3 regions of the Halomonas sp. 3A7M genome follow, and region 2 is predicted to be linked to each of the others. Evidence: predicted binding sites of a transcription regulator. Region 2 holds the regulator's gene; each other region holds the start of a gene.
The links. Region 2 encodes PhoB, which activates phosphate uptake and scavenging genes when phosphate is short. Its sites were predicted from a motif close to TGTCATANNNNTGTCANA; they were not measured.

Region 1 (4,157 bases), on a different contig from region 2:
AGGCGCGCCGCAAGGTCTTTCGGCGCGAGGGGCAGCGTCCATACGTCACGGCCTAAGCGCGCGGCCTGAAGTTCGCCTTCACTGATTGATAAGCGCTCGGCAATATCAATCGCTGGCAGGCGAGGCTGTGCTGCTCGTGCTGCGTCAAAGGCTTCAAGAATTGCGATCTGCTGGGACTCAATCATACGTCACCTCTAGGCTTAACATTGCAAGGAGTTACCACTGCCAGTTGAGGGTGGCGAACAGGCTACGTCCGTCGCCCAGACTGCCATCGGGCCGATACCATACTTTGTCGCCGAGGTTGGCGAGGCGCAGCGCGGTATCAATAGCGGGGGTGATTTGCCAAGCAAGGTGGATATCGTGCAGCCCATAGCCTGGCAGGCGTTCATCGTCGCCCTGTTTGTCGAACGCCTGAGCAAAGCGACTTTGCCAGCCGACCCGTACAGTGCCGTTATAAAGCGCAACGTCACTGCCCAGCGTCATTTCCAGAGGTGTTTGGCTACCCAGGGCCTCACCGCTGTCGCGATCTTTGCCGGATACCTCTGAAAGACCTACAAAGCTGGTCAGCAGCGGGAATGCGCTAGGTTGCCAAGTAAGTCGGGCGTCATAGCCCCATAGCTGAGCACGCTGCACGTTTACGGCCTGAGTCGTGCCCGCCATGATATCGACCTGAGTGTCAATGAAGTCGTCTGCACGAGTGTCGAAGTAGCTGGCGCGCGCCTGCCAGTCGCCTTGGTGCCATACCACACCGCTTTCCCAGGTGCGGCTGGTTTCAGGCGACAGGTTAGGGTTGGGAATCCAGTAGTTATCCGGCGTGCAGAAGGTGGGCCCGGCGCAGAAACCGGCAAAGTGGCGCTCATTAGCGTAAAGCTCGGAAAGACTGGGTGCGCGGAAGGCTTCGGCGTAGCCGGAGAACAGCATCAAGGTGTCGTCGGGTCGCCAGGCAAGGCGGAAGCGCGGCGACACTTGGTCGTGCACGCTGTCGGCATCGTTTTGACCGCTGGCGTCATAGCGGTCATAGCGCGCGCCAATGCCGACGTCAAACTGCCCCGCGCCGCCCTCTGCTAAATAGCGGCCCGCAGTAAGCGTGGTATCAAGATAGGCTGACTGGGTATCGATATCAGCGTGAGGGAAACCATTCGCTTCACCGTCAGGCCGTTGGCGAGCCTGTTCCAGCTCTGCGCCAAACACCAGCGTTTGTGAAAGCCAGCCATGGTCGATGCTGTGATAGCCATCGCTCTGCAGGCCGATCCGCTCAAGGGTACGGTTAGCCTGTGGTTCGTCGATATCCTGTTGGCTAAAGGTAAGCTGAGAGGTGATTTCAGTGGCCCCACTCGGTTGCCAGCGGTGGCCAAGTTGTACGTTATTACTCTCAACATCACGGTCGCGTAATGGGTTGCTAGCGTTGGTTGATAGCTGTTGCGGATTAGCGGGTTGGGTGGCGCGCTCATCATAGTGCTGCCAGCTAATAAACACCCGTTGGTCGTCGCTTGGTTCCCAGCCGCCTTTTAAAAGCAGGCTATTGAGGCTGGCATCTTCTACTGCATCATCACCGCCCGCGCGACGAATATCGCCGGACTCGCTACGGCCCACAGAAAATAGCCCATCCACTTGCCCGTTAGCCGTGGCGCGGCGACCAAACGCCGTCAGGCTGCCGCGTAGCTCGTCGTTCGCTGTTGCCCCGCCTAGAGAAAGACGTGCACCGCTATCTTCACCTGGGGCTAATAGGTCGCTGGCCTCGACACTGGTAAAGCTAACAACGCCGCCCATGGCATTGCTACCGTACAGACTGGAAAGCGAGCCACGGGCAATCTGCACTTCTTGGATCAGCGCTGGGTCGAGGAAGAAGTTGCCCACATGGCCAGTGGAAATATCCTGGCGAACACCGTCCAGGCGCACCAGTACACCATTTCTGCCGAAGCCACGCATACTCAGCGTTTGGCCGTTACGGCGTCCTTGGCCAGCCACATGCAGGCCAGGCTGGCGGCTCAGCACGTCTTCAACGCGGCTCGCGGTGGCAAGCGTTGCGTCTTGGCGGTCGATGATGTCGATAATCAGCGGTGCGCGGGACAGATCCGTCGGTGCTCGGGTACCTGTGACTGTGAGGGGGTCTAAGCCCGAGTCATTGGCGTTGGCAGGCAGAAGAGGGAGTAAGGTAAGGCAAAAGCCTAACGTGTGAGTTGGTTTCATGGGCCAGACAGTTCCAGCAGAAAGTGATGGATAATGTTGCTGGCTGGGTGCGATGGGCTACCTGGCTGGTTAAAAGGGTTAGTAGTAGGTAAGTGATTATTTTAAAAGGCTTACGCCGTTAAGATCAGCTTGCCGCTTTTCGTGCGTCGCAGCACATAGCGTCGCTGTTCATGGTGAATAACCAACTGACCGTCTTGATCAAGCAGCGCCTGACTTGTCACTTCGCGAGATGCGCTAGGCGAGCCTTCTGGCGGAACGTCTTTTTTTCTGGGCTGCATGAGAGGTTGTTTCCTGTGGTAATGATAACTATTAGCATTAATTTAGCAGATTTGACTACCTCTCACAACCATCACTCCCAACCTTACCTAACCACCGTGCAGATGCTTAACCAACAGTTTTTAAAGGTGGGGAATAGCTTGCGAATGAACGTTCACCTAACAGTAGAGTTCTCGTCATTACCCTGTCATTTAAATTGATTAGTGTCCTCTTAACATAAAACTAGCGCGTGTTAACCGTGACGAGAGGATCGTAGTTATGAGCAAGGAAATTGAAGACCATCGCCTGTTAAATCAGAGCAGCAACCAGCCGTTTGCGGATGTGTTAGCGCAGCATGTTTCGCGACGAGCGGTAATGCGGGGCGGCTTAGGTTTGGCCGCTGCTTCAATGCTTGGCTTTGGCGGTGCCGCCCAAGCACTGGCTTCAAACGGGGCGCAAAAAACGCCGTTGACGCTGGCGTTTGAGGCGGTTCAAGGATCGCTAACGGATGCTGTCGTAGTGCCTGAAGGCTATGTTGCCCAAGTGCTGGTGCCGTGGGGCACGCCGTTGAGCGCTGGTGACAGCTGGCAGTCCGACCAGTCAATGACCGCCGAGCGTCAAGCCGCTAGCGTGGGTATGAACCACGATGGAATGGCTAGTTTTGCCCTGGATGCTGACAACGCCTCACGGCGCTTTGTGCTGGTGCTCAACAACGAATATATCGATCAAGCAGCGCTGTGGGCACCTCAAGGTGGCCCGACCAATACGTCAGAAGGCAAGCGCCCCGCCGAAGAGTCGCGTACTGAAATCAACGCTCACGGTGTCACTATTGTGGAAGTTGAGAAAGACGCTAACGGACACTGGTCGCATGTGCCCGGCTCCCGCTATAACCGCCGTCTTACCAGCGCGACGGTGATGGAAATTGCAGGCCCAGTGGCAGGCAGTGACTATGTGAAAACGCGTTTCTCCCCAGCGGGTACGCAAACCCGTGGCACCAATAACAACTGTGGTAATGGGTTAACGCCCTGGGGTACTTATATCGCTTGCGAAGAGAACTGGCCCAATGTGTTCATTAATCACGGCCAACTCTTCCAGGACGACGCGCGGATTGGTATTCCTACCGATAAAAGCCGCTATGGTTGGGATACCTCGGCGGGTGATGCCTCTGAAGAAAACGATGAGTTTGCGCGTTTCAATATCACGCCACGGGGCGAGCGTGCTGAAGATGATTACCGCAACGAAGCGCGCACCTTTGGCTACCAAGTTGAAGTCGATCCCTATAGTGATGCTTACGCGGTAAAACGCACGGCACTTGGTCGTTTCCGTCATGAAGGGTGCTGGCTAGGTAAGCTGGAAGCAGGGCAACCCGTGGTGTACTACTCTGGCCACGATTCCCGCAACGAGTACGTCTATAAGTATGTTTCTGACGCTGCCTGGGATCCCGCCGATGCCAATCGTCCGGGTGAAGCGTATGACCGCCTCGCCATTGGTAGTAAATATCTGGATAACGGCACCCTCTATGTGGCTCGCTTCAACGCTGATGGCAGCGGTGAGTGGTTGCCGCTAACACCTAACGCGCAAACACGCGATGGCCGTTCGTTGGCAACGGCTTTGGGCTTGGCAGAGGATGATTTAGCTGGAGTGATTATTAACACCTGTGATGCAGCGGATCTAATGGGAGCGACACCAATGGACCGCCCAGAGTGGGCAAC
Region 2 (4,157 bases):
ACGGAAAAACACAGCGAAAGAGGGCTCCTTCGCCAGGGCGAGATTCAATTTGTAACAATGCGTCATGTCTTAGCAACACATGCTTTACAATCGCTAGACCAAGCCCGGTACCACCCGTTGCGGTACTACGCCCTTTATCAACGCGATAGAAACGCTCGGTTAAGCGTGGAATATGCACAGGGTCAATTCCCTCACCATCGTCGTCAACTTCAATACAAGCACTGCCATTGGGCATGGTTTTCCAGCGAAGTGTTATCTGACTACCCTCTGGCGTATACCGCACAGCGTTAAACACTAGGTTTGAAATAGCGCTATGCAGTTCCTGCTCGCTGCCGATCAGACGGGCATCGCTCTCAAGCGCGACTTGAACACTGTGCTGTTGATTAGAGAGCGCTAGCGCATCGCGGCGAATGGCGTCGAGCATTGGCCCTAACGCCAACGCATGATGATCCTCGCCACCTTGATCAATTTCTAACCGAGAGAGCAGTAGCAGATCATTGACTAAGTTTTGCATACGCTTCGTCTGCTCTTCCATCTGAGCAATACCTCGGCCCAAACGTGGTGGAAGTTGCTCTTTTAAGTCGCTGTAGGTTTCTAAATAACCCATCAATACCGTTAGCGGTGTGCGTAGTTCATGGGAAACATTGGCGACAAAGTCACGACGCATCTGCTCTAAACGATGCAAGCGGGTAATATCTCGCGCCATTACCAAGCGCTCATCATCACCATAGAGAGTAATTTGATATTGAAGGATATGCCGTTCATCGATGGGCGACGTTAAGGTCAGCGGCTCACCGTATTTACGTGCATTAAAGTAGCTGATAAATCGCGGGTCACGAAGCAGGTTGGTAATGTGCTGGCCACGGTCGTGGGCTGTTTGCAAGCCCAGCATTTCTGTCGCGGCACTGTTCCACCACTCCAGGTCGCCATGTCGATCTAGCATAACGACACTGTCACGCATCGCTTCGGATGATTCCTGAATACGTGCAAGGGTGGCACGTAAGCGATTCTGAGTAATCCGTTGGCTCTTTTGGTAGCGATACAAGCGATCAAAAAGCTCGCCCCACATGCCGCTCGCAGCAGGGGGTTCATCATGAGGATGAAGCGTTAACCACTTAAAGAGCGCTCGCAATTGGCGCAGTTGATACACCAGACAAACGGCAAGCCCCGCAGCAACTCCAAGACCTGGCATACCCAGCAACCACCCCAGACAAGCGCCCAAAGCGGCCAGCCACGCAATTCGCCATAGTTCTCGGCTCCACAGGCGCACCGTTACACCCGCGCGGAAAAACGGTACCCAGTGCCTCTCACCGTTTGAATGAGACTCTGGTGAGCTTCTCCTAAGGCCTTACGTAGACGTCGGATGTGAACATCTACCGTCCGCTCTTCAACGTATACGTTACCGCCCCACACTTGATCGAGCAGTTGGCTACGTGTATAGGCGCGCTCTTGGTGCGTCATGAAAAACTGCAGCAGACGGTACTCCGTCGGCCCCATTTCTAACGCCTTACCGTAAGCACTCACACGGTGGCTCACTGGGTCTAATAGCAAGCCATTAATTTCAATAGGATCTTCGACACCTCGGGGGGTAGTACGTCGCAATACTGCTTTTAAGCGCGCCACCAGTTCGCGGGGAGAGAAAGGCTTGGTGATATAGTCATCCGCCCCAGCCTCAAGCCCTTGAATCTTGTTATCTTCTTCGCCTTTAGCGGTCAGCATAATGATAGGCACCTCGGCGGTGGCTTCTTCACGCTTTAAGCGCCTTGCAAGCTCAATACCACTGGTGCCCGGCATCATCCAATCCAGCAAAAGCAGATCTGGCTGGTGGTCAACCATCATCGCGTGGGCATCCTGGGCGTTATCCGCTTCAAGAACGCGATAGTCAGCCATTTCCAGCGCCACTGCGATCATCTCGCGAATAGGCGCCTCATCATCGACAATCAAAACGGTCTTGGCGGTCATTCCAGGGCCTCACGGTGTTCAATGAAAACTAATTAAAAAAATAGTTTAAAAAACAGTTCAAAGACATGTCAGTGACGATAACACCATGACTCGATGACAATTTTATGACATAGAGGATATTTAGCCAGTTATTGGCCACCAACTTAGTGCAATACCTGCAAAAATTAACAAGCCAGACCAATGATTATTAAGAAATGCTTGGAAGCAGCGGTCGCGCTCACGGCCAGCGATTAAGCGTTGTTGGTGGACAAACGTAGCGGCCATAGCGGCTAGCCCAAGCCAGAAAAAGCCACCTAAACCAACACGCCATCCTACCCAGGCAAGTAGTCCAAGTGCCGCCACTTGCAGTACACCAATGATCAGACGATCAGCGCTACCAAACAGCACCGCGGTAGATTTGATGCCAATTTTCAGGTCATCGTCGCGATCGACCATGGCGTATTGGGTATCGTAGGCAACGGTCCACAGCACGTTCGCGCTAAACAATAGCCATGCTTCAAACGGCACATGACCCAATACCGCACCGAATGCCATGGGGATCGCCCAAGAGAACGCAGCCCCCAACACTACCTGAGGTAAATGGGTGTAGCGCTTCATAAACGGGTAAATGAACGCTAATACAACACCCCCTATCGACAACAGCACCGTAAACCAATTGGTCAATAGCACTAAAATGAAAGCAGTGGCTACCAGCGCGATAAACAGCAGCTGCGCCTCGGTTTCACTGATACGACCAGTGGCTAGCGGACGATGTTTAGTGCGCTTTACATGGCCATCGAAATGACGATCAGCGTAATCATTAACCACGCAGCCCGCGGCGCGCATCACATAAACGCCAGCAATAAAGATCAGCAGAACATTCCGCCCAGGCACACCCTCTGCTGCTATCCACAATGCCCATAAGGTGGGCCACATCAATAGCCAAGTACCAATCGGGCGATCCAATCGCGTTAAATGTAAAAAATCAGCCACCCGAGCCCATCCCGTTGGCCTCAACAGAGAACGGTCCATGCTTACCTCTCAAAAAGAAAACGCTGGCGATAGCCTAGCGCGAAGACAGGGCAAGATCATCTGCCATGGTCGATAAAAAGTATTCCTGCACTAACAGCGATAGCCCACTGTGCTGAAACACTGAGCGCCGCCCCCATACGCTGTCTAAAAGCGACGCAGAGTGTTCCGCGACAAAGCGTGGCTGATGGCGAGTGGCGTAGAGTGGCCCACGCACCAGGTCAGGTTGTTGAAACAACCAGCTGCCTAATGAACGCTCGCCAAGCCCTTCTAACCCCTTACCTTGTAATTGACTAAGTGGCGCTACCGAGCGTGCTACTACCCAGGGCTTATCGCCGACACACAACGCTACTTCCCTCAGCCATGCATAGCGGCGCGGTTCAATTCCCAGCGCTAGCGCTTCGTCCCGCAGAGGTAAGCCAATCGTTTGACGTAACAATTGCACCCGAAATGCGTTTGTGCCGCCTGCGACGGTTAACCGCGTCGTTAAGGAGTCCGTCGATGCCACCCACTGCCACCACGAAGCGCTCATTGCAGGACGAGCCGCAGCAACAGGGAGCCAGTGAGGAAATAGTCGATGAGGAAATAGGCAAGCTTGCCGAACAGTAGGGGCGATCACCAAAGTCTCCAAGGCGGTCAATACACAGAAAGCTAGTGTAACATGGTGACCTCACAGGCTTTTGTTCCGCCGACTTTTGGTGACTGCATGCCCTCACACGAGATATCGCGATATTCCCATTCGGCACTGATTATTATTGGCACCGGCATGGCGGGGATTGGCCTTGCGCGCGCCCTACGCCGACAAGGCGATACACGTGCCATTACCCTTATCAGTGCCGATAGTGGCGATGATTACAGTAAACCGCTGCTTTCTACTGGCTTTGCGAAACGCTTAACGCCAGACCAACTCGCCCAACGTGACGCCAGCGGCGTCGCAGAAGAGCTGAACGCTGAGTTAATTACCCACACCCAGGTCGCACACCTGCATGTGGATAACCAATGCGTAGAACTCAGTAATGGCCAACAGCTCCACTATAACGATCTGGTGCTAGCCACTGGTGCGGCGCCCCATACGCCGTTCAGCGTGCCTGAAAGTGTCGCCAAACGATGCTTCACCATCAACGACTTAGACGAATATCGCCGCTTTTATGCCGCATTAGGCGCAGCGCCTACTAAACGTGTCGCGG
Region 3 (4,157 bases), on a different contig from region 2:
CTGCTCATTGATGAAACGGTCCAGGTCTGCTGACACCTGTAAACGGTGACGCGTGATACGCTCGCTCATGGGGTTCTCCTGTAAAGGTGCCCGTGGGATATTATCGTGCCACGGCCAGGGTAAATGTATATTTGTGGAAAATACTTCCACAACTGCGCGGGCATGTAAACAGCCGATGCCGTAAAGCAGCAAAATGCTCGACCAAATGATGAGAGCGGTAGTGGTCTCCGCTATCATTCAGCCAATGGATAGGTGGCGTTCACGGAGAGACGTTAATGCATAATTTCCAACACCTGGAAGGCTTGTTTAGACAAGCAGCAGGCGAGTCATCGCTCTCCCAGCTTAGGCCGGGCGACACGCTAACGGACGCTGTGCATGACTATTTTCGCCACTACGGTTTAGAAACGCTACTAAACGATACCAGCGAAGTGCACGCGGGATTTATTGATACTGGACGCTTTGCTCTGTGGTGCCAAGTATGGAGCCCGCCTGTGCCCACGGGCACTGCGTTTGTGATTCATGGTTACTTTGACCATTTAGGCCTTTACCGCCATTTGCTCGGCTGCCTGCTGGCCAAAGGGTGGCGAGTGGTGTTGTGGGATCTTCCTGGTCACGGTCTTTCCAGCGGCCCACGCGCTGATATTGACGATTTTGACGACTATCAGCACTGCCTTGCGCATTTACAGGCAACATTACAATGCCAGGGCATGGCCCCTACGCCGTGGCTAGGTGTTGGGCAGAGTACGGGGGCGGCCATCTTGGCGACTGACGCGCTCACTCGTCGTGAAACGGCAGGCTGGGCCGGTATTGTGCTGCTAGCGCCATTGGTACGCCCCTGGCGCTGGAGCCAGTCTAGTTGGCTGCACCTGATTGCCAGCCCTTTTCTAAAGGAGCTACCACGTAAGTATCGCCCCAACTCCACCGATGAGCAGTTTACGGCGTTCCTACGTGACCAAGACCCGCTGCAACCGGAACGCTTAAGCGTCGCCTGGATAACCGCGATGCGGCGTTGGATGCCGCGTTTGCTAGCGTTGGAACCTAACCCGCTGCCGACGCTTATTTTACAGGGTGAGCAAGATCTTACCGTCGATTGGGAGTGGAATTTGGCGGTGTTGGAGGAGAAGTTTCCCAATGCCGAGGTCCACCGCCACCCAGAAGCACGGCACCACTTAGTTAACGAGGCCGATCCCATTCGTGAAGTGTTGTTTGAAGCTCTGGATGGTTTCGTAGACAACGTTGTTGAGCGTGGGCAATAACGTAAATGTTTAAAGCACTGGGAGGAGCAAGCTGAGGCTAGGGCGCTTGCGCGCGCCCTGCCTCAGGCCTATTTTCGCTACTGAGTTTCGTTACTGAGCGTTCAGAAAGTCCTCCACATCGAGCAGTATCAGCTCATTATCATCAGCGCGTCCTTGCTGGCGGCCAATCGAGAAAGGGTAGTTGTTGTCATTGGCGACCACGATGGTGCTCTCATCGACGCGATCGACATTCTCAATGGTCACGAAGGGAAAGTTAAAGGTGCCGTTGATCGTGCCGCGGGGCGCGATGCCATCTGGATCCTGGATGTTCATCAGGTCTATATAGGCGATTTTCTCAAGCACTCCCTGCTCGTCTGTACGGTCGAGGTCGATGAGGTAGATACGTTTGAACTCAGCGGGGTTGTCTGCCCACGCTTCTCGCGGGTCGCCCTGGCGACTATCACGCTCGATAATCAGGCCACGTGTTCCGCCAATGAGGTTGAAATCGCCAATCGCATGATCCGCTGACTCCAAGGGGTAGTAGCGGGTTGTGTCGCCCCATTCTCCGGTTTCAGTATCGAGCTCGAACATTCTTAACACGGGGGTGCCATCAATCGTTTCCGGGGCGTTGGCGTTGCTGTCCCAGATCGGTTTTTCCAGCAAGGGATAGAGCGTTGTTTGGTCTTCGGAGAGCGCCATGCCTTCATAGCCGCCGGAGCGAAACACTACCACCTCATCAGCGAGAGACGCGCCAGGGTTCGGGGTGAGGGCAAAGGCATTGTCTGGTGAGCGCATCAGCGTTCCACTAGGGTTAGTGGCCAGCACTTGCAGCACTTCACCCTGATTATCGACCTGGATAATCCAGGGGCCGAACTCATCGCCAATCCAGTAGCTATCGCCCACCGGCTGTATCGATTCAATATCGAAATCAGCGCCGGTTAAAAAGCGACCAGGCGTGGCTTCATTCATAATCGGGAAGGGCACTTTGCGGTTTGGGTCCGATAGTTGAACGGTCTCCTCGATGATGACACGCCCGGTGTCCCAGTCAGTCTTTATGATGTTAAACATCAGAATGACGTCAGAGGAGTTGGCTTTGGAGCCAAAGCCGTTATCGGTTAATACCAAGAAACGATCATCGCCTAACGAGCGAATACCTGAAAACCCCTGCAATGGCTGGCTGGGGAAGGGTAGCGCTAAGCCGGTGGCTTGCATGTTGGTATACAACTGCTCAGCACGGCCCTCTGGGCCAGTAAAACGGCCTGAAACGTTGTAGTGCTCAGCGGCGCCGGAAGGCGCCGCCACAAAGCTGCTGCCGGGTAGCTGGGCATGGCCGGACAATGTGGCGCTAAAATCCTGCTGGGCGTGCGCCGCACTGGTAAATACAAAGGCGAATAGGGCGGTCGCTAGTAACGGCTTAGTCATCACGGTTTCACTATTTAGGAAGAAAAAGTAGAGCAGTTTCAGCTTTTGCTAATTTTCACCCGTAATAGTGAAAGTTGAATGACAGCGTGCAGACGTTTTAATGGCGGCAAGCTTGCATATCGAGCCTAGCCGCTCATCAGCAAAAAACGCCTTGCTCAAAAGACACAAATGTTAAATGGTGAGGCTTTCAAACACGTTCTTATAAAGAGGAAATGGTAATGGCATCATCAGTAGCAAAAGTTCTCGTATTAGCGGGCAGTGCCCGTGAAGGTTCGCTTAACAAACAGCTCGCGAAGCTTGCCGCCAAGCGCATTGAGGCCTTGGGTGGAAAGGCTACCTTTATCGATTTAAAAGACTACCCTTGCCCGCTGTTCGATGAAGATATTGAAGCCCAGGGCATGCCTGATAATGTACTGAAGCTACGCGAAATACTGGCCGATCACCAAGCAGTGATGATCGCTTCGCCAGAGTACAACGGCTTTATCACACCGCTGCTGAAAAACACACTGGACTGGCTGTCACGACCCTACCAGGATACGCCGGGGCTCAAGTTATTTGCCGGTAAGTGGGCTGCGCTGGTAGCGGCATCCCCTGGTGGGCTGGGCGGTATTCGAGCATTGCCCCTTGGACAGCAATTGTTGGCCAATCTGAGTTTGACCGTACTGCCGCAGCCACTATCATTGCCGAAGGCAGGCAGTGCGTTTAACGAGTCAGGCGCGCTCAAGGATGAAGCGACGGGTGGAAAGCTCGACGCCCTATGCCAACGGCTTGTCGATGTAATGGCCAATCACCATCGCTAGGCACCTTTCAACAGCCTATCCAACTGCCGGTAGCCGATCGCCTCGATAAAGTGCGGCTGGGTAGGCTTGGGTTCGCCTTGCAGATCGGCCAGGGTAAGCGCGACCCGCAGGACGCGGTGGTAAGCACGGGCAGAGAGCTTGAGTTTTTCCAGCACGCCTGCCAACCAGGCGCGCTCTTCATCGTTCAGCGCGCAGGCGGCTTCTAAGGCTTTGCCGCTTAGCTGGCTGTTGAGTGCGCCTCGCGCCATTTGGCGCTCTCGGGCGGCCATCACTCGCTCGCGCACGGCGCTGGAAGGTTCGCCTTGAGTTTGGGCGGTAAGCTGCTCGGGCGGCAGGGCGGGCACTTCCACTTGCAGGTCAATGCGGTCTAGCAGCGGGCCAGAAAGCCGTGCCTGATAGCGCTGAATCTGACTGGAACTGCACTGGCAGCGCTGACGCGGATCGCCCAAGTGTCCACAGGGGCAGGGGTTCATGGCGGCAACGAGTTGGAAGGGTGCTAACATATGATGAATCATAGCTAAAAGTATTTCATCATGCCTCAAGCAATCTCCTATGTTCGTTTCAGCTCAGCCCAGCAAGGTGCTGGGTCCACTACTGAACGGCAACAAGCCATGGTAAGCGATTGGCTATCAAGGAACCCAGATGTTCAGTTATCGGCATTGTCACAGCAGGATCTGGGGCGTAGCGGTTTCTCAGGTGA

Region 1: the regulator PhoB is predicted to act here: its motif matches at 2,641-2,658, upstream of INT19_RS02200 (PhoX family protein).
Region 3: the regulator PhoB is predicted to act here: its motif matches at 2,724-2,741, upstream of INT19_RS01035 (esterase-like activity of phytase family protein).

Annotation. Positions count from the first base shown of each region.
Region 1 covers NZ_JABUZD010000030.1:51,209-55,365, forward strand. The annotation lists gene INT19_RS02185 (ChuX/HutX family heme-like substrate-binding protein) at 1-185, opposite strand, end outside; gene INT19_RS02190 (TonB-dependent receptor domain-containing protein) at 217-2,190, opposite strand; gene hemP (hemin uptake protein HemP) at 2,301-2,468, opposite strand; gene INT19_RS02200 (PhoX family protein) at 2,725-4,157, shown strand, end outside.
Region 2 covers NZ_JABUZD010000034.1:24,771-28,927, forward strand. The annotation lists gene phoR (phosphate regulon sensor histidine kinase PhoR) at 1-1,270, opposite strand, end outside; gene phoB (phosphate regulon transcriptional regulator PhoB) at 1,273-1,962, opposite strand; gene ubiA (4-hydroxybenzoate octaprenyltransferase) at 2,083-2,973, opposite strand; gene INT19_RS02490 (chorismate--pyruvate lyase family protein) at 3,008-3,589, opposite strand; gene INT19_RS02495 (NAD(P)/FAD-dependent oxidoreductase) at 3,677-4,157, shown strand, end outside.
Region 3 covers NZ_JABUZD010000017.1:44,258-48,414, forward strand. The annotation lists gene INT19_RS01025 (malate synthase G) at 1-69, opposite strand, end outside; gene INT19_RS01030 (alpha/beta hydrolase) at 276-1,256, shown strand; gene INT19_RS01035 (esterase-like activity of phytase family protein) at 1,347-2,657, opposite strand; gene INT19_RS01040 (NADPH-dependent FMN reductase) at 2,876-3,457, shown strand; partial or broken gene INT19_RS01045 (magnesium chelatase subunit ChlI family protein) at 3,454-3,954, opposite strand; gene INT19_RS01050 (recombinase family protein) at 3,991-4,157, shown strand, end outside.